DNA from 4 places in the Nonomuraea sp. NPDC059023 genome. Region 2 is predicted to be linked to each of the others. Evidence: riboswitches for the same ligand, from Rfam matches in the RefSeq annotation. Region 2 holds a riboswitch; each other region holds the start of a gene.
The links. A riboswitch is a leader RNA that binds a small molecule or an ion and turns the genes downstream of it on or off. The one in region 2 is predicted to bind cyclic di-AMP.
Positions count from the first base shown of each region.

Region 1: it holds a riboswitch for cyclic di-AMP, as region 2 does, so the genes downstream of both, ACFWYW_RS16215 (hypothetical protein) here and ACFWYW_RS33625 (C40 family peptidase) in region 2, are expected to answer to the same signal.
Region 3: it holds a riboswitch for cyclic di-AMP, as region 2 does, so the genes downstream of both, ACFWYW_RS07385 (C40 family peptidase) here and ACFWYW_RS33625 (C40 family peptidase) in region 2, are expected to answer to the same signal.
Region 4: it holds a riboswitch for cyclic di-AMP, as region 2 does, so the genes downstream of both, ACFWYW_RS49120 (NlpC/P60 family protein) here and ACFWYW_RS33625 (C40 family peptidase) in region 2, are expected to answer to the same signal.

Region 1 covers NZ_JBHYIO010000008.1:132,499-137,527, forward strand. The annotation lists gene ACFWYW_RS16195 (lysophospholipid acyltransferase family protein) at 1-130, shown strand, start outside; gene ACFWYW_RS16200 (class I SAM-dependent methyltransferase family protein) at 137-925, shown strand; gene ACFWYW_RS16205 (aldo/keto reductase) at 910-1,764, shown strand; gene ACFWYW_RS16210 (DUF5302 domain-containing protein) at 1,837-2,037, shown strand; cyclic di-AMP (ydaO/yuaA leader) riboswitch at 2,202-2,339, shown strand; gene ACFWYW_RS16215 (hypothetical protein) at 2,524-3,372, shown strand; gene ACFWYW_RS16220 (alpha/beta fold hydrolase) at 3,413-4,261, shown strand; gene ACFWYW_RS16225 (hypothetical protein) at 4,306-4,677, opposite strand; gene ACFWYW_RS16230 (roadblock/LC7 domain-containing protein) at 4,698-5,029, opposite strand, start outside.
Region 2 covers NZ_JBHYIO010000023.1:5,873-10,901, forward strand. The annotation lists gene ACFWYW_RS33620 (ROK family protein) at 1-1,108, shown strand, start outside; gene ACFWYW_RS33625 (C40 family peptidase) at 1,347-1,958, opposite strand; cyclic di-AMP (ydaO/yuaA leader) riboswitch at 1,986-2,131, opposite strand; gene ACFWYW_RS33630 (3-isopropylmalate dehydrogenase) at 2,231-3,286, shown strand; gene ACFWYW_RS33635 (branched-chain amino acid aminotransferase) at 3,617-4,714, shown strand; gene ACFWYW_RS33640 (O-methyltransferase) at 4,831-5,029, opposite strand, start outside.
Region 3 covers NZ_JBHYIO010000003.1:309,857-314,885, reverse strand. The annotation lists gene ACFWYW_RS07400 (NlpC/P60 family protein) at 1-859, shown strand, start outside; gene ACFWYW_RS07395 (LysR family transcriptional regulator) at 874-1,752, opposite strand; gene ACFWYW_RS07390 (class I SAM-dependent methyltransferase) at 1,823-2,455, shown strand; cyclic di-AMP (ydaO/yuaA leader) riboswitch at 2,709-2,872, shown strand; gene ACFWYW_RS07385 (C40 family peptidase) at 2,937-3,413, shown strand; gene ACFWYW_RS07380 (hypothetical protein) at 3,483-4,184, shown strand; gene ACFWYW_RS07375 (M48 family metallopeptidase) at 4,181-5,029, shown strand, end outside.
Region 4 covers NZ_JBHYIO010000044.1:81,376-86,404, reverse strand. The annotation lists gene ACFWYW_RS49135 (RDD family protein) at 1-87, opposite strand, end outside; gene ACFWYW_RS49130 (RDD family protein) at 201-1,436, opposite strand; gene ACFWYW_RS49125 (amino-acid N-acetyltransferase) at 1,522-2,091, opposite strand; cyclic di-AMP (ydaO/yuaA leader) riboswitch at 2,429-2,577, shown strand; gene ACFWYW_RS49120 (NlpC/P60 family protein) at 2,583-3,626, shown strand; gene ACFWYW_RS49115 (LuxR C-terminal-related transcriptional regulator) at 3,712-3,924, opposite strand; gene ACFWYW_RS49110 (cytochrome P450) at 4,276-5,029, shown strand, end outside.

The DNA of each region.
Region 1 (5,029 bases), on a different contig from region 2:
GGTGCTGCCGGTGCACGGCCGCCTGAGCCGCGCCCCGGTGACGGTCCGTTTCCTGCCGCCCGTGTCCGACCTGGAGACGGCCCATCACCTCCTGCGCTCCCGACAGCTCCCGACCACTCCCGAAGGGTGAAATTTCATGAAGTGGGCACTTATGCGGCTCCTGATGCGCACCGCCGGCCGTACCAGCCGCGGCATCCGCATCGGCTACCGCCACGGCTTCGACAGCGGCACCATGCTCGACTACGTCTACGTCAACAAGGCCCACGGCTGGCCCCTCGACCGGATCTACCTGAACTCGGTCGGCTGGCGGGCCATCCGCGCCCGCCGAGACCTGCTCAAGGAGGTCATCAGGGACGAGGTCTCCGCCAGGGCGGGCCGCGCGCTGATCCTCGACGTGGCCGCCGGCCCCGGCCGCTACCTGCAGGACGTCGCCAGGGAGCAGCCCGAGGTCGAAGTGGTCTGCCGTGACCTGGCCGCCGACGGCCTGCGCCTGGGCAGGGAACTGGCCAAGGAACGCGGCCTGGCGAACGTCCGCTACGAGCGCGGCGACGCCTTCGACCCCGAGCCGCTGGACCGGCCGGCCGACATCATCGTGGTCAGCGGGCTGTACGAGCTGATCCTGGACGACGAGACGATCAGGAAGTCCCTGGCCAGGCTGCGCGACCTGCTCGCCCACGACGGCGTACTGATCTTCACCACGCAGACCCGCCACCCGCAGCTGGAGTTCATCGCCAACGTGCTGCCCAACCGCGACGGGCGGCTGTGGGTGATGAAGTGCCGCTCGGCCGAGCAGCTGCACACCTGGGCCGTCGAGGCCGGGTACGCCGACGTCGTCAGCAGGCGGGAGAAGGTCGGCCTGTTCACGGTGACCACGGCGACTCAGCGGCCGGAATGTATGACCATGGACGCATGCAGACACGACTGATCGGTCAGATGAGTGTGAGCGCCATCGGGCTCGGCGCGATGCCGATGTCGGTGGAGGGCCACATGCCCGACGAGGAGCAGTCGATCAGGACCATCCACGCGGCCCTGGACGCCGGGATCACGCTGATCGACACCGCCGACGCCTACACGCCGACGGAGGCCGAGGTCGGGCACAACGAGCGCATCGTGGCCAAGGCGCTGGCGAGCTGGGGCGGCGACAAGGACGCGGTGCTGGTGGCCACCAAGGGCGGGCACACCCGGCCGCGCGGGCGCTGGGACGTGGACGGCCGGCCTGAATACCTGAAGCAGGCCTGCGACCGCTCGCTCAAGGCGCTGGGCGTCGAGTCGATCGGGCTTTACCAGCATCACCGGCCGGACCCGGCGGTGCCGTACGAGGAGTCGATCGGCACGCTCGTGGACCTGCTCGACGCCGGGAAGATCCGGATGGCCGGGATCTCCAACGCCAACCCGGTCCAGATCAGGCAGGCCAACGAGATCCTCGGCGGGCGGCTGGTGAGCGTGCAGAACCAGTACTCGCCGAGCTTCCGGGGCAGTGAGCCGGAGGTGGACGTCTGCGAGGAGATCGGCGTGGCGTTCCTGCCGTGGGAGCCGCTGGGGGGCATGAACCACGTCGGCCGCCTCGGCCGCCGCCACGCCGCCTTCGGGGAGGTCGCCGCCGAGCGCGGGGTCTCGCCGCAGCGGGTCTGCCTGGCGTGGGAGCTGGCCAGGAGCCCGGTGATGATCCCGATCCCCGGCTCCAGCCGCCCGGCGACGATCCTCGACTCGCTGGCCGCCGCCGACCTGGAGCTCACCGCGGAGGAGCTGGCCAGGCTGGGCTGACGCGGTGCCCGGTTTCGCGTCAGGTCGGCCGTCGTGCGAAGCTGTTGTGGTCCCCAACACCAGGAGGTCCTCATGGCGGAAACACCGGAGCCGGAAGTCAGCGAAACTCCCGAGGACGAGATGAAGCGCAAGTTCCGGGAGGCCCTGGAGCGTAAGCGCAATCAGCACTCCGACTCGGGTGCGGGTGGCAGGGGCACGGATCAGTCAAAGATCCACGGCGCACACGGCCCTGCTGCCAGCAAGCGTTCGTTCCGGCGCAAGAGCGGCGGCTGAGCCGGCGTTCTGAGGGGGTACGGCTTGGCCGTACCCCCCTTTTTCTTGACCTTCTTAGGTAGATCTTCGCCCGTTTCATGGCGATTGTTTTGCTTTTGCCGTCTTTGGCACTTACAGTCCTAAGCGTTACCAGTTGGCGACCCGACCCTTCACCAGGAAGAGGCGGCCGGCTGGCGCCGAATCCCGTACCCACGGGAACCGGGGAACCAATGTTCCTTGGGGTGAATCCGACGTACGCGTCGGTAGGGCATCTCCACGCCCGAACCCGTCAGCTAACCCGGTAGGCGCGATGGAGAGGACTGATCTTTTCATGCACCACCGCGATGAACCCCCATTCCGCGTAGTTTCACCCGCCGCCTACTGAGCGGCCCCTTCCCCAGGCTTTCCCCCCGCGCTTTCGCGTAGCGTCCGTTCGGCTTTGTGCCCGGCTACGCCCCTTTGACGAGCGCATTTCCCCTGTCCCCGCACAAAGGACTTCTCTTCTTCATGTCTTCCCGCTTTGGCATGCGTTCTTTCACCATGCTCGCCTCCGTCGCCGTCATCGGCGCGGTCACCCTCAGCACCGGCGCAACCGCACACGCGGATGACTTCTCCGAGAAGAAGCCCCTTCTCAAGGGCTCCACCACCGCCTCCTACTACTGGGACGACGCCTCCGGCCGCAACGGCGACACCGGTCTTCCCGCCTCCGGCAAGCCCATGCAGAAGGGCCTGGCCGCCAGCCCGAGCTGGCCCCTCCTGACCGAGGGCTACGTCATCTACAAGGGCAAGAAGGAGCCGTTCTTCGTCGGCGACCGCGGCCCCGGGGTCCCCTCGAACAGGGGCATCATGCTCGACCTCGACGCCAAGACCTTCGCCTCGCTGACCGGCGGCAAGTTCAACTCCAGCTCGCTGACCGTCGACGGCGTCGGCGGCCAGGGCCACATCAAGATCGAGTACGTCATCACCAAGTGGGGCCCCGGCGTGGGCAAGAAGAACCACCCCGTCGCCTTCTCCACCGGCGCCTGGTCCCGCAAGGACGCCAAGCCGGCCACGCCCCCGGTCGTGACCGCGGAGGAGAAGACCGAGAAGAAGGACGAGAGGCCCGAGACCCCGGCCGCTCCCGCGCAGGTCGCCAAGAAGGCTCCCGAGCAGGCTCCTGAGAAGGCCCCCGAGCAGACCTCCGCACAGGCCTCCGAGCGGGAGAAGGCGCCGCAGGCCGAGCTGGCCGCGGCGGTCACCACCCGCGAGACCGAGTCGAACGGTGTGGGCGGCCTCGCCCTCATCAGCGCCCTGGCCCTCCTGAGCGGCGGCATGTTCCTGGCCCGCGGCCGCATCCGCAAGGCGTTCGACCGCTGACCTCTTTACTCATGGGGAACAGAATGTGATTCTGTTTCCCATGACCCAGCGCGCGGCCGTCAACGGCATCGAGATCGTCTACGACAGCTTCGGCTCGCCACAAGCACGGCCACTGCTGCTCATCATGGGGCTCGGCGCCCAGCTCATCCACTGGGACGAGGAGTTCTGTGAGCTCCTCGCCGAGCAGGGTCACTATGTCGTCCGGTTCGACAACCGCGACGCCGGTGAATCCACGCATCTTCACGAGGCGGGCGTTCCGGAATTCGGATCGCCCGCTTCGCCGTACCTGCTGGCGGACATGGCGCGGGACGCGGCCGGGCTGATCGACGCGCTCGGCTGGCCCGCCGCGCACGTCGTCGGCGCGTCGATGGGCGGCATGGTCGCCCAGCAGCTCGCGCTCGACCATCCTGGGCGGGTACGCACGCTGACCTCGATCATGTCCACGCCCGGACCGCAGGTCGCGCCGCCCACGCCGGAGGCGAGCGCGACCCTGATGTCGGCCCCGCCGCCCGACCGCGCGGCCGCGATCGCGTTGGCCCAGCGGACCTGGGCGGTGATCGGCTCGCCCGGCTACGACCTGGACACCGAGCGGGTCGCCCTGCTGGCCGGGCTCGCCTATGACCGGGCGCACGACCCGGCGGGAACGGCCCGGCAATTGGCCGCCATTCTGGCCTCCGGTGACCGGACCGAAAGGCTGGCCCGGCTGGCCGTACCCACGCTTGTCCTGCACGGAGAGGACGACGCGCTCATTCCGGTCGCCGCCGGCCACGCAACCGCTGCGGCAATTCCGCGCGCAAGACTGGTCACGTTCCCCGGAATGGGGCACGATCTGCCCAAGCCACTCTGGTCGCGGTTCGTGGAAGAGATCACGAAACACACGGCCGGGTGACCCGCGTCGCGCGGCCGTTCCCCCACGGCGGCCGCGCGACGCCCTCAGACCTCCAGCTTCTCCTCCACGTTGCGCAGGTGGTGGCGGGCCATCGCCAGGTTGGCCCGGCCGCGGTCGAGCGCCAGGTAGAGGAACAGCCCCTTGCCGCCGCGCCCGGCCATCGGCCGGATGATGTGGTACTGGGTGCCGAGCGTGATGAGGATGTCCTCGATGGTGTCCTTGAGGCCGAGCGAGTCCATCGTGCGCATCTTCGCCTTGACCACCTCGGTGTTGCCCGCCGCCGCGACCTGCAGGTCGAGGTCCTTGGAACCGCCGAGGGCGCCCAGCGCCATCCCGCTGCCGTGATCGACCACCGCCGCGCCGACGGCGCCGTCGATGGCCATCATCTCCTTGAGGGAGACGTCGATGCCGGCCATGCGTACCTCCTTGTGTGTGTTCACCGCTGTCGCGATGCGATGGCGGCCAGCGCGGCCGCCGTCTTGCGCCCCTCCAGCCGCAGCAGGCCGAGATTGGCGCCCGGCTCGGCCACGACGGTGAGGACGATGGTGGGTCCCGCGGCGTAAAGGGCGGCGAACCCGGCGCTGGCCGACACCAGCGTCTCCTGCAGCACACCCTTTCCCGCGAGGTCGGCCATGCGCCGGCTGAGCGCCAGCACCGCCGCCGAGAGCGCGGCGGTCTGGTCGCACCGGTCACCGGGCAGGTCGCCGGCGATCGGCAGCCCGTCCACGGTGCAGGCGACGCTGCCGCTGACCTCGGGCACGCGCTCGC
Region 2 (5,029 bases):
ACGCACGTCGGCCGAACTGGCCGAACTCGTCGCCCGCCTGGCCCGCGCCGCCGCCCACGAGGCCGAACTCGACTGGTCCGCGATCGTCTGCGCCGTCGTAGGCTCCCCGGGCGTCTACGACCAGAACGCCGGCCGCCTGGACCTCGCCCCCAACCTCCCGGGCCCCGACCTGGCCGACCGCCTGCGCGCCGCGCTCAACGTCGACCTGGTCATCGAGAACGACATCAACCTCGCCGCCGTCGGCGAACACGCGTACGGCGAGGGCCGGGGCAAGTCCAACTTCGCCCTGGTCTCCATCGGCACGGGCGTGGGCATGGGCATAGTCGTCAACGGCGAACTGTACGTGGGCGCCAGGGGCGCCGCCGGCGAGGTCTCCTACCTCCCCGCCACCGACGACCTCCCTACCCCTGATGCCGCGCCTGGCCCCGACACCGCGCCTGGCCCCTACACCCGGTCCGCGCCCGCCGCGCGGTCTGCGCCGGATGTTCCGCTCGTTCCCGACGCGGGGTCCGCAGGTGAGATGCCGTCCGCACCCGACGTTCGGCGCGCCTCCGAAGCGGGGTTCCCCGACACCCAGCGCCCGCCCGGTACGCGGCCCGCTCCGGATCGGCCGTCCGAGGTTTCGAGTGCCGGATCTGTTACTGGGGCGTCGGCCCAGGCTGCGGGGGAGGTGTTCCCTGGCGTGGACCAGGGGGATGCGAGTGTGCGGGAGCACGGGGCAACCGAGACCGTTGCCGCGGCTCCGGGGGTGGTGCGGGCGGCGCGGGCCGCCGGACTGTCCCTGGGAACGGCCAAGGAGATCTTCGCCGCCGCGGAACGGGGTGATCAGGCAGCGCTGTCGGTCGTGGCGGCGGAGGGCCGGCGGATCGGCGGGTTGCTCGTGGCGGTGGCCGCCGTCCTGGACCCGGAGGTGATCGTGCTCTCCGGCGGCGTAGGACACAACCTCGAACTGCTGGGCGACGCCATCCAACGCCGAATCGGCGAACTGGGGCCGCTGCGGCCCACGATCGTGGCCAGCGCTCTGGGTGACAGCGGCGTGTTGCTGGGCGCTGTCGCCCATGCGAGGGGCCGCGCGTGGGACCTGATCTTCTCCACCCGTATGGGCTGAGATCAGCGGGGTACCGCCGGTAAGTGCGCTCGTTGCGGCGGCCGGCCATCCCCGCTGGACGACCGTGTCCGGGGGTGGGCCGCGACAGGGCCCGCGCGACAGAGACCGTGGTCTCTCCCGTGCGTGGATCCTCCCGTGCGTGAGAGAGAAGCCACGCACGGGAGGAACCACGACAGAGCCCGCCGCGACGGGCCGGTGGAATCGGCGTTGTCAGACGACGATCAGGAGACGACGCGCGTCACAGCGTCGCGGTGGGCATGACGGGTGCGGGCGCTTGGCGGAGTTTTTCGAGCCGGGTGGTGAGTTTGACGCCCGCCGGATCCGGACGCACGGCGCCCACGAAGGCGCGCCGGCGCCAGGCGCTCAGCTTTTCCTCCTTGACCACATCACCGGTACGCGGCGAATGCACCATGTGCCCAGGCCGGGAGATCATGCCCACATGCCCCAGCCCCGAGAAGAAGACCAGGTCACCGGGCTTCAGGTTCTTCCAGCTGATCTTTCTGGAGAACGCCGAGTACTGCTGGGCGGCGGTTCGGGGCAGTTCGATGCCCGCGCTTTCGTAGGCGCGGAGCATGAGGCCGGAGCAGTCGTAGCCGCGTTTGGTGGTGCCGCCCCAGACGTACGGGGTGCCGCGCTTGTCCATGGCGTAGGCCAGGGCCTTCTGCCAGCCGGGTTCGGGGGTCCGCTGCTCCTGGATCTCCTTGAGGCCCTGGCTGGTCAGCGTGACGTCATAGGGGTCGACGGTGTTGACGGGAGAAGCGGGGGATGCGGGGGATGCGGGGGATACGGGGGATGCGGTGGCGGGGGATGCGAGGGTGGCCGCGGTGACACCGGTGACGGTGAAGAGCACAGCGGTCGCGATGATGCGAGACAGGGGAATGTCCTTCCACACGGCCTACCGGGTTAGCTGTCGGGCTCGGGCCTGGAAGTCGCCCTACGACGTGGTAAACGCCGATTCGCCCCAATGGGGGAGGTGGGTCCCCGGCTCCGCACTACGGTGTGCGGATTAGGCTGGTGGGACTCTAACGAAACAGTCAAAAGCTTGCAAATCGGGCAAAATGCAGTGTCCGAGAAATGAGATGGGTTGCTCGGCAGGCGAGACGAACCGGTAAGGTACCGCCCATGGAGTCGCGTAGCATTCGCCTGGCCGTCATCCCCGGAGACGGCATCGGTACCGAGGTCGTGACCGAGGGCCTCAAGGTTCTCGGGGCGGTCGGTCCCAAGTTCGACATCACCGAGTACGACCTCGGCGCGGACCGCTACGCCAGGACCGGCGAGGTCCTGCCCGACTCCGTGCTGCAGGAGCTGCGCGGCTACGACGCGATCCTGCTCGGCGCCGTCGGCGATCCCCGCAAGGTGCCGCCCGGCCTGCTGGAGCGCGACCTGCTCCTGCGCATCCGCTTCGACTTCGACCACTACGTCAACCTGCGCCCGGTCAAGCTCCTGCCCGGCGTCGCGACGCCGCTGGCCGACACACCGGCCGAGAACATCGACATCGTCGTCGTCCGTGAGGGCACCGAGTCGCTCTACGCCGGCACCGGCGGGGCCATGCGCAAGGGCACGCCGTACGAGGTGGCCACGCAGGAGTCCATCAACACCGCCTACGGCGTCGAACGCGTCGTCCGCTACGCCTTCGCCAAGGCGCAGAGCCGCCCGCGCAGGAAGCTCACGCTGGTCCACAAGACCAACGTGCTCACCTTCGCCGGTGACCTGTGGCAGCGCACCTTCGACCGCGTGGCCGGGGAGTACCCCGAGGTCACCACCGACTACGTGCACATCGACGCGGCCACGATGTTCTTCGTCAACCAGCCCGAGCGCTTCGACGTGATCGTCACCGACAACCTGTTCGGCGACATCATCACCGACCTCGGCGCCGCGGTGGCCGGTGGCATCGGCCTCGCGGCCAGCGGCAACATCAACCCCGAAGGCGCCGCGCCGAGCATGTTCGAGCCGGTCCACGGCAGCGCGCCCGACATCGCCGGGCAGAGCAAGGCCGACCCGACCGCCACCATCCTCTCGGTCGCCATGCTCCTGGACCACCTCGGGCTGGCCGCCGAGGCCGCCCGCGTCGAGCGGGCCGTCGCCGACGACATCGTCGAGCGCCTCTCGCACACCGCCGCCCGCACCACCAGGGACATCGGCGACGACATCGCCGCCCGAGTATCCGGCGGCGCCTGACGCCGCAGGCCACCGGCCCACGAGCGGCCCGCCGTACCGCAGAACGTGAGATCCCCCACCATCGGGGCCTCACCACAAGTCTGCGGAGGTACGGCGGGCAGCGCGCGAACCCGCAGCTCGTGAACACCCGGTACCGACCTGACAAGCGGCCCAGGCGCCCCCAGCGCACTCGCGGCCGCCTGACCACCCACGCCCGGTGGCTCGCGAGAGCCTCCGGGCGTTTTCGTTGCGCCCTAACGGTCGTCCTTTTAGATGCAGTAAGTTCCCTCTACCCGATCCGGCGCAGAATGGATGCAGGGTAGTCCTCAGAGAAAGAGAAGGATCTCCGTCATGACCACCTCTCAGAAGCTCAGCTTCGACGTGCAGCTATCCGACCACGCTCGCACCGCGGCAGAGCGCGAGGCGGTACTGGCGAGCCCCGGGTTCGGGAAGGCCTTCACCGACCACATGGTCTCGATCGACTACACCGAGGGCACCGGCTGGCACGACGCCCGCCTCACGCCGTACGGACCGCTCACGCTCGACCCCGCGACCTCCGTCTTCCACTACGCGCAGGAACTCTTCGAGGGCCTCAAGGCCTACCGGCACGCGAACGGCTCCATCGTCACCTTCCGCCCCTACGCCAACGCCGCCCGCTTCAACCACTCCTGCGCGCGCATGGCCATGCCGGAACTGCCGGAAGACACCTTCGTGGAGGCGCTCGAACTCCTCGTCCAGGCCGACCGCGACTGGGTCCCCACGACCGACGGCCACAGCCTCTACCTGCGCCCGTTCATCATCGCCACCCAGGTCGGCCTCGGCGTCAACTACCCGTCAGAGAACTACCGTTTCATGGTCATCGCCTCACCCGCCGCCTCGTACTTCAGCGGCGGCGTCAAGCCCGTCTCCGTGTGGCTCTCGACCGAGTACACCCGCGCCGCCCCCGGCGGCACCGGCGCCGCCAAGTGCGGCGGCAACTACGCCGGAGCCTTCGTCGCCCAACGCGAGGCCGTCGCCCAGGGCTGCGACCAGGTCGTCTGGCTCGACTCCCACGAGCACCGGTACGTGGAGGAGATGGGCGGCATGAACCTCTTCTTCGTGTACGGCGACCGCCTCCTCACCCCCGCCCTCACCGGCACGCTCCTGCCCGGCATCACCCGCGAATCCATCCTGAGGCTCGCCGGCGACCTCGGCCTGAAGGCCGAAGAGGGCCGCCTGTCGATCGAGGAGTGGCAGTCCGGCTGCGAGTCGGGCGAACTGACCGAGGTCTTCGCCTGCGGCACCGCCGCCGTGGTGACGCCGGTCGGCTCGGTCAAGGGCGCCGACCGCGCCTGGACCGTGGGCGACGGCACCCCGGGCCCGGTCACGATGCGCATCCGCGACGAACTCGTCGGCATCCAGTACGGCACCCGCCCCGACCCCCACAGCTGGATCCACAAGATCAGCTAACGCCCATGCTGCCCCGCACCCGTGGGGCAGCACCCGTACGTCCAGCGCGGTCGGCTACGCCTGGTGGGCTGGCCGGAGGAACCCGGATGGACAGGCGTTGACAAGGCGGGAACCGATCAGTTCTTGCGGATCAGGGTGAGGCCGTCGGAGATCGGGAGGATGGTCGTGGTCACGCGGGGATCCTGCATCACCATGTCGTTGAACTCGCGGATCGCCACTGTGGTCTCGTCGTTTCTCGACGGGTCGGCCACGTAACCGGTCCACAGGGTGTTGTCCACCATGATCAGTCCGCCGGGCCGCAGGCGTTCCATGAGC
Region 3 (5,029 bases), on a different contig from region 2:
CTCCCGCCTCAACAACAAGGCCGACCACGTCGTCGAGCGCTTCAACACCGCCACCGAGCGGCACAAGACGGCGAAGAAGAAGTACGGCCGGCTCAACTCCTCCTACAAGGACAAGCTGGCCACCGTCGCCCGCCTGCGGGTCCAGGTCATCACCATGGCGGTCAACGACTACCAGCTCGGCGCCGACGTGACCTCGTGGCCGGCGATGATGGGCGAGGGCGACCCCATGAGCATGCTCAACGGCATGGCCCTCACCGGCCAGCTCCAGGCCGAGCGGGCGGAGAAGCTGGCCGCGTTCGACCGGGAGAACAAGGGCCTCAAGACCGAGCGCGACCTGGCCCAGGACGCGCTGGTCGCGGCCGACAAGGAACGCGACGAGGTCGAGAAGGAACGGGCCGAGATCCTCAAGCTGATCCAGGAGCAGAAGAAGCTCCTGCGCGAGCTCGGGGCGTACAAGACCGGCGATCCCAACAGCACCGGCATCAAGTACACGGGCCCGGCCACCGGGAACGCGGCGGCGGTGCTGAAGTTCGCGTTCGGGCAGGTCGGCAAGCCGTACATCTATGGCGGCACCGGTCCGCGCGGGTACGACTGCTCGGGCTTCACCCAGGCCTCCTGGCGGGCGGCCGGCGTCTCGCTGCCGCGGACGACCTGGCAGCAGTGGGCGTGGGGGGCCAAGCGCCGGGTCTCGCTCGACGCGCTGCGCCCCGGTGACCTGATCTTCAGCGAGGGCCTCGGCCACGTCACCATCTACGCGGGCAACGGCAACATCGTGCACGCGCCCCAGACGGGTGACGTCATCAAGGTCGTCAAGTTCTCCTCGTACGGCAGGCGCGTCGTGGGCGCGATCCGGCCCTGAGGCCCCGGCCGGCGTTACGGCCCGCCGTACCCGAGCATGGTCCGCAGAAGCTCCTCCACGGCCGGTGAGCGGCCGGGCGCGGGCAGGACGGCGGCGAAGACGCGGCGCGCGGGCAGGGCGGGCTCGGGACGCAGGAGCCTGATGTCCGGGCGCAGGGCCGCGCCGCCCGCGATCGACGGGAACACCATCACCCCGACGCCCGCCGCCACGAGCCCCTGGCGCCCGTTCCAGTCGTCGCACAGGTGGCTGACGCGCGGCGGCGCCCCCAGCGCCGCGGCGAGCTCCGACAGCGGCCCGAGGCAGTCGGGGTGGCTGCCGTCGATCCACGCCTGCCCGGCCAGAGCGCGCAGCCGCACGCTCTCCCCGGCCGCCAGCGGGTGACCTTCCGGCAGCGCGACCAGTAGTTCGTCGTCGAGCAGCGGCACCAGGTCCAGGCCGGCGGGCGCGGGGTCCCACGAGGTGACCAGCGCGAGGTCGGCCTCTCCGGCGAGGACGGCGGACGCGCCGCCGCCGACGGTCAGGGACAGCTCGACCGCCGGGTGGCGGGCGGCGAAGACGCGGAAGCACTCGGGCACGAACGCGGTGGCGGCGCTCGGGAAGGCCTGTACGCGCACCCGCCCCCGCTCGCCCGACGCGTGCGCGGCCAGCCGGGTCTCCAGCAGCGCGATCCCGTCGAGCACGTGCGCGGCCTGCTCCAGCGCGGCCTGCCCGGCGCCGGTGGGCCGTACGCCGCGCGGCAGGCGGTGGAACAGCAGCACCCCCGCCCGGCGCTCCAGCGCGGCGATCTGCCGGGAGACGGCCGGCTGGGTCATGGACAGCGCCTCGGCCGCCGCCGAGAACGATCCGAGCCGCCCCACCTCTGACAGCACCTTCAGCGACCAGACGTCAAGCATGCATGGAGCTTATGCCTTTCATGCCGAACCCGCAGTGGTACGCATGGCTCGCGCGCAGCACGATCGGGGCATGGACACCTGGATTCTCTCCGCGCTGCCCGCGGCTCCCGCCCGCGTTCTCGACGCCGGTTGCGGCGACGGCGCGCTGGCCGGCGCGCTGATCGCGCGCGGCCACGACGTCACCGCCATCGACCTCGACCCGTCCGCGGCGCTCGCGGCGGGCGTGCCCGCGAAGCGCGCCGACCTGACGCTCTACGAGGACGACCCGTTCGACGTCATCGTGCTGTCACTGTCGCTGCACCACATGCACCCGCTGGGGGCCGCACTCGACCGGGCGGCCGCGCTCCTGAAGCCGGGCGGGCTGCTCGTGGTGGACGAGTTCGCCTGGGACTGGGCCGACGAGGCCGCCGCCACCTGGTTCTACGACGCCGGAACCCTGCTCGGCCGCTTCGACGGGCCCGAGCGCGACCCGGTGACCCGCTGGCGCGAGGCGCACGTCGATCATTCGCCCGCGGGGGACATGCTCGACGCCATCGCCGCCCGGTTCGAGATCCGGCGGACGCGGCGCGTGCCGTACCTCTTCCGCTATCTCGGCGGCGAGCACGCCGCGCGGCTGAAGGAGATCGAAGAGGTACGGCACACGCCGACCGGCTTCCGGCTGACCGCTGTGACGCGTGTGACAGGAGGGGCGGAAGGGACCTGACTCACCCCTGGAGCTCCAAGTGTGAGGAGGGTCACATTTGAGTAACGGGACCCCGCTGTCCAGCAGGAGTTCCCGTCCTGACAGGGTCCTTTATCTGATCTTTACAGCTTTGCCAGGACTTTGCCGGGTCATGAACCCGGGAGTACGTTCTGGCGTCGCGGCGAACAAGCCATGGCGCCGCGAACCGGCATCGGCCCCGTCCGGGCTCGATGAGGACCCATAGAGATCCGCCGGTCGCCCCCGTCCGACAAGGGGCCGCGACCTGCCGAGTCCGTGCAGCCAGGAGGCACGGAGCCGGGGAACCACCGATCCCATTCCCCCGGGATCAAGGGGTGAATCGGCGCGTTCAGCGTGCCGTAGGGCGACTTCCAGGCCCGAATCCGTCAGCTAACCCGGTAGGCGTTCGTGGAAGAACCAAGGAGAAATCCTGTCTACCTCCCTGCACAACCCCCGTCTTGTTCTCGGTGGCGCGGCGCTCGCCATGACCGTGACGGCCGGAGGGTTCGCCCTCCATGCCCCGGCGGCCCAGGCGGCGACCACGGCCAAGACCACCACCTCGGCCAAGACGGCGACGCAGTCGACGACTGCCCGGCAGAAGAGCAAGGCCCGCAAGGCCGTCTCCGCGGCAAGGGCGCAGATCGGCGACCCGTACCGCTACGGCGGAACGGGACCCGGCGCCTTCGACTGCTCCGGTCTCGTCCAGTTCGCCTGGAAGAAGGCCGGAGTCAAGATCCCCCGCGTGACGCACAGCCAGTACGCGCGCATCAAGAAGAAGATCTCGTGGAAGTCTCTGCAGCCGGGTGACCTGCTGTTCTTCCGCGGTCGAGGCCACGTCGGCATGTACGTCGGCAACGGCAAGATGGTCCACTCGCCGAGTTCCGGCAAGCGGGTGCGCATCGAGCGGCTCAGCGGATGGCGCAAGTCGTCCTTCGCGGGAGCCGTCCGGCCCGGTCTGTAGTCGTCCGGACCGAAAGGCCCCGTCCCCTCCCGGGACGGGGCCTTCGCGCGTCCGGCTACCATCAGGGCCGTGGTCGTGAGCCGTCGCGCCGCGCTCGCGGCCCTCCTGGTCTTCGCGCTGGGCTGCGCCCCCGAGCGGGCTCCTGACGCGGGAGCGGACCGCGGCGACCTTCAGCGGCGCGCCGAGCGGGCGGCGGCGCGCGTCGCGGCGATCCTCGGGCAGCCGGTACGGCCCAGCGTCGAACTCGCCGAGAACGCGGCACACGCGGCGCGGACCGCGGGCGTGGGCTCGGTCGAGGGCCTGGCCGCGATCGCCCACGACGGCAGGGTCATCGTGATCCCGGAGAACTACGCCAAACTCAACCCCACCGGACGCGACGTCGTCCTCGCCCACGAGCTGACTCACGTCGCCGCCGGCACCGGCGGGCTGCCGGTCTGGCTGTACGAGGGGTTCGCCGACTACGTGGCCTACAAGGACGCGGGCCTGGCCGTGCCCGTGGCGGCGGCCGAACTCGCCACCGAGGTACGTGCCGGACGGGTGCCCGGGAAACTGCCCGGGGCTGACGCGTTCGCGCCCGGGGCCGCGCGGCTGGCACAGTCCTACCAGGAGGCCTGGCTGGCGTGTCGCTTCCTGGCCGCGCGCTTCGGCGAGGACAGGCTGGTGAGGCTCTACCGCGACGCGCGGCGGCTGGGCGTGGAACGGGCCCTGCCCCTGCCGTCCGGCGAGCTCGTCGCCGGATGGCGCGCCTATCTACGGGAGGAACTCGAGTGACCGATCAGCGGGACAAGGCCCCCGCGCGGATACGGCGGCAGGCCGGGATCGCCGCCGTCGTGCTCGGCGCCGTCGTGGTCGCGGTCGCCGCGTTCACCACGCCGTGGCGGGCGCTGCCGCCGGGAGCGCCCCAGGTCGCCCCCGATCCGGCCCGCGACTTCTCCGCCGCCGAGATCGCCAGGTCGCAGGCGTTCGACGCGGCGACCAGCGTGCCGTCGTACCTGTCGTTCGGGCTCACGATCCTGTTCGCCGGGCTGCTGGTCGCCACGCCGCTCGGCGCGAAAGTCCTCGGGCGGCTCAAGGGCCCGTGGTGGCTGCGGGTCCTGCTGGGCGTCCTGCTGCTCACGGTGCTGGTCGAGGTCGTGCGCTGGCCGCTCGGAATGTGGTTCGAGGTACGGCTGCGCGAGTTCGGCCTGTCCACGCAGGACTGGGCGGGCTGGAGCGGCGACCGGCTGAAGAACATCGCGGTCCGGGTCGTGCTGCTGTCCATCATGATCGTGGCACTGGTGGGCCTGGCGCGCAGGTTCCGGCGCTGGTGGGTGCCAGCGGCCGTGGGCGCAGCCGCGCTGACCGTCGCCGCCTCGTTCGTGTATCCGGTCGTCTTCGAGCCGCTGTTCAACGACTTCCGGCCCATGCCGCCGTCCCAGTTGCGTACCGGCCTGCTGGCCATGGCCGAGCGCGACGGCGTACCGGTCGAGGACGTGCTCGTCGCCGACGCCTCCCGCCGCACGACCGCGCTCAACGCCTACGTCTCCGGCTTCGGCGCCACCCGCCGCATCGTCGTCTACGACACGCTGCTCAAGGCGCCGGAGCGGGACGTCGAACTCGTCGTCGCCCACGAACTC
Region 4 (5,029 bases), on a different contig from region 2:
CACGCCGAAGACCAAGGCCTCAATGAGGCGCGCGACCAGACGCTCCCACCATTCGGCGGTCACTGCGCGTTGGGCGGGCGCGGCCATAGCCTCAACCTCTCGACGGCCTTTAGATCGGCTGTCCCCTCATTCTGGTACGGCACGGCGCCACATGAAACAGGGGCCACCGGGCGGTGACCCCTGAATCCATGACCCGACCACTACTTGATCTTGACCACCACGGTACGCGCGACCTTGTCGGCGAACGTCTGCTGCAGCGGCTTGTCCCACAGCTGCGAGGCGCCGTTCAGCGCGACGAAGATGTAGCCGAGCCAGCCGAGGAACGGGATGCCCGAGATCAGGTATCCGCCCCACGTCACGCCGGCCCGCTTCATCGCGATGTCGGTGGACAGCCCGCCGTGCGGCATGGTGCCGCCGGCCGGGACGATCTTGATGCCCATGACGATCTTGCCGAGCGTCTGCCCGTTCATCTTGGTCATGATCAGCTCGTAGGCGATGTAGATCGCCCCGACCAGCACACCCGAGATGAGCCCGATGACCACTGAGCCGAAGAAGCCCGAGCTGGAACCGTCGAGCGAGCTGTAGGTCGCCAGGAACAGGCCGGCCATGATCAGCGTGATCACCCAGTAGACGATGCCGAAGAGCACACCGTCGATGATTCGGGCTACCAGCCGCTGCCACCACTCGGCCAGCGGCGCGGGCGCGCCGGGCGGCTGGACGCCCACCGGCTGACCGTAGGGCTTGCCGTAGCCGGGCTGGAAGCCCTGCTGGCCGTAGCCCTGCGGCTGCTGCTGCTGACCGTATCCGGGCTGCTGCTGGCCGTAACCCGGCTGCTGGCCGTAGCCCGGCTGGGCGTACTGCTGCCCGGACGGGGCCTGCTGGCCGTAGCCAGGCTGCTGGCCGTAACCCGGCTGCGAGCCGGGCTGCTGGCCGTACTGAGGCTGCTGCTGACCGTAGCCAGGCTGGCCGTAACCCGGCTGGGAGCCGGGCTGCTGGCCGTACTCGGGCTGCTGCTGGCCGTAGCCGGGTTGCGACTGGGCCTGCTGGCCGTAACCGGGCTGCTGGCCGTAGCCGGGCTGCTGCTGACCGTAACCCGGCTGCTGGCCGTACTCGGGCTGCTGCTGGGCCTGCTGGCCGTAGCCAGGCTGCTGGCCGTAACCCGGCTGCGAGCCGGGCTGCTGGCCGTACTGGGGCTGCTGCTGACCGTATCCCTGCTGCTGGCCGTACTGGGGCTGCTGACCGTAACCCGGCTGGGAGCCGGACTGCTGTCCGTATCCCTGCTGGCCGTAGGGGTCGCCGTCTTGGCGGTAACCCACAACGGTCACGTCCGGGTCGGGCTCGCCCTGTGCGTGGCCCGCGTTGTGCTGTCCGTATTCGGGAGTCCCGGAGTTGTCGCCGGGGTCGTCCTGTGGATACGGCGGCTGTCCGGTGCTCACCGTGTCACCTCGCTTCGAGTGTGCATGTGGCACATGTCAGGACACATGCCTTCGCTGCCCAACGTATCGACATAGGTATCTACAATCACCTTTCCCTTTGGTCGAGGTCCGAGTCAAACGACGGCAGGTGGAGCAGCATCCTGGTGTTGCCCAGGGTGTTGGGCTTGACGTGCTCCAAGTCGAGGAACTCGGCTACGCCCTCGTCATAGGAGGCGAGCAGCTCGGCGTAGACCTCGGGAGATACCGGCGTGCCCTGGATCGGGCGGAACCCATGCGCGGCGAAGAAATCTACCGCGAATGTCAGGCAGAACACCCGCCGCAGCCCGAGTTCGCGGGCCGTTCCGATCAAAGCGGTAACGATTTGGCCCCCAACTCCGAGACCGCGGGCGTCGGGATCGACGGCCACGGTGCGAATCTCGGCGAGGTCCTCCCACAACACGTGCAGGGCACCGCATCCGACGACCTGCCCGCCACGCTCAGCCACCCAGAACTCCTGGACGTCCTCGTAAAGAGTGACCGTGGCTTTTTCCAGCAGGCGCGGCCCGGCTCCGGCATAAGTGTCGACCAGGCGCCTGATCGTCCGGACATCCGGCGTGCGAGCCCGCCTCACGACGACCTCGATGTCGGGTACCGCCCGTTCGGCGACCTGTTCCATGGCACTTCAGAGTACAGACGCAATTACGGCTGCCCCCTATTTGCCCGCCTACTTCCTCAACCATCTCACCCAGTGGACGAGCATGCCCGACAACAGCCATCGCCCCCTCAACCACCAGGCGAATAGCCAGTGACGAGCAATGACTCCCTCGGTGACGCCGAACCTCACGTACGTCCCATGCACCCGCAAAGTGCGCATAAAGTCGCTCCTGTACGGCGGAGCACGTGATCCCCCCGTGACACTTCGGTTGTGAAACCTCAACAGACTTGGCAGTTCTGGTTGAGCACGAACCTGGAGTGCACTAGTGTCCAGCGTCGATGTCACCCGCGTTCTTACGCGCGGCGGCACGCCTAATCCCCTCCCCTGGGGAGCCGGGGACCCGCCAGTGGCCGCAGGCCATCCCGGGGTGAATCCGAGCCACGGCTCGGTAGGGCTGCTCCGGCCCGAACCCGTCAGCTAACCCGGTAGGCGGCCATGAGAGGAGCTGGTTGGTGAAGCGCACGCGTAACCGTGAGGGGAAGCCCGCGGGCAAGCATGCCCGCCCTCCCGAACCAGGCATCAAGAAGCGGCTGGTCGTCCTGACGGCAGCCGTAGCCGCGGTGACGTTCACCGTCACGCCTCTCGGTTCCGCCGCCGCCGATCCGAAGCCGTCGCTCAAGCAACTGTCGGAGCAGGCCGAGAAGCTCCACACGGAGATCGAGACGCTCAGCGAGCAGTTCAACGGCCAGCGTGTGAAGCTCAGGGACGCCCAGAAGGCCGTCGACGCCGCCAAGAAGACGCTGGCCTCCAGCGAGGCCGATCTCGCCGCCAAGCGCCAGCGGGCGGGCATGCTCGCCCAGAGCGAGTACATGATGGGCGGCTTCAGCCGCGCCCTCGCCTTCGCCGCCTCCGACGACCCCGAGCTCTTCCTCGACCGCGCCGCGACCAGCTTCGCGCTGGAGCAGCAGCAGGGCGAGGAGGTCAACCAGGTCACCCGCGCCAGGGAACTGGCCGAGAAGGCGCAGTCCGAGGCGAAGACCCGCATCGACAAGGTCACCGAGATCGTCGAGGACCTGGACGCCCGGCGCGACAAGATCAGCAAGCTGGTCAAGAAGGTCGAGAGCGACCTGTTCCAGCGGGCCATCGGCGAGGCCGGGCGGCCGGGCACCCGCGCGGTGCGGGTCAGCCTGCCGATCGCCGGCTCCGGCAAGGCGGCCGAGGCGGCCAGGTGGGCGCTGACGCAGCAGCTCAAGCCGTACGTGTGGGGCGCCGAGGGTCCCAGCTCCTACGACTGCTCGGGCCTGGTCATGGCGGCCTACCAGCGGGTCGGCATCTCGCTGCCGCACTACACCGGCGACCAGTGGACGGCCGGCACCCGCATCTCCCGCGAGGAGCTGCGCCCCGGTGACCTGGTGTTCTTCTACAGCGACCTGCACCACGTCGGCATCTACGTCGGCGGCGGCATGATGGTGCACGCGCCGCAGACCGGCGACGTCGTGCGCCTGGCGTCGATCTCCCGCCGCCCGTGGGCGGGCGCGGTCCGCATCGCGAACTGACCCCGCCAAAGAGACGGAACCAGGAACCCACGCCAGCCAAAACCGACCCCGCCGGGCGAACCGGCGGGGTCGAGTCTCGGTCCTGCTAGATCAGCTGGCGGCGTGCCGCCCAGGCCACCGCCTCGATGGCGGTGGCCACACCGATCCTGTCGCATATCCCTCGCAAACGGCGGCGTACCGTGCGTCCGCTGATCTCCAGCCGGCGCCCTACCCGATCGACCGTGACTCCCTTGGCCAGCTCGGCGAGCAAGGCTAAATCGGCGTGGCTCAGCTCAACGCCCTCGGTGAGCACATCCATCGGGAGCCCTCCCCCCAACAGCAGAACTCGCAGACGTATCGGACCGCGCAACGCGCTCGTCCCGCAGACGGTAAACGCATTCAGGAAAGGTCGTCAAGCTCGACAATTGCCCAGCTTGACCAGCTGTATTGACATGATCAAATCTATGTGAACTACTCGCCATATGTCGTCACACTTCGGGGCACGATGAGCGATCTCACTGATCCTTACAACGCCCCTCGGTCACCGACACTGACCCCCGCCGACGTGCTGGGATTCGATCCGTTCGATCCCGGGTTCCGGCGTGACCCGTACGGAAAGTACCGGGAGCTTCGCGAGCGTGGCGATTTATTTCATACCCGTGGCGGTTTGGTGGTAGCCACATCACACGAGCACGTCTCGGCCATGCTGCGCGACCCCCGCTTCGGCCACGGGCACGTCCCGGCGGACACCGATGACCCCGACCGGCCACAGGTGTCGTTCCTGCGTCTCGACCCGCCCGACCACACGCGGCTGCGGGCTCTGGTCAGCCGGGCGTTCACGCCCCGCATGCTCGAACGGCTGCGCCCCAGGGTCGAGGCGATCACCGCGGAGCTGATCGGCGCCATGGGCGAGGAGGCCGATCTGGTCGCCGAGTTCGCCTATCCGCTGCCGGTCCTGGTGATCACCGAGATGCTCGGCGTACCGCCCGAGGACTACGAGCGCTTCCGCGGCTGGAGCGAGACGCTCGCCCGCAGCCTCGACCCGATGCTGCCCGCGGGCCAGGCGGACACCACCGAGCGGGCAAGCCTGGAGTTCCGCGCGTACTTCCGTGAACTGCTGGCCGAGCGGCGCGTACGCCCCGGCGAGGACCTGCTCAGCGCCCTGACCCAGGTCCGGGAGCTCACCGAGTCCGAACTCCTGGCCACCTGTGTCCTGCTGCTGGTCGCCGGGCACGAGACGACCGTCAACCTGATCGCCAACGGCGTACTCAACCTGGCCGGGCACGGCATGCTCCACCGGGCGGCGGACGATCCCCAGCCGGTGGTCGAGGAGGTGCTGCGCTACGACCCGCCGGTGCAGCTCACCGCCAGGACGGCGCTGCGGGAGGCGGAGCTGGGCGGCACGGCCGTGCCCGCGGGCACGC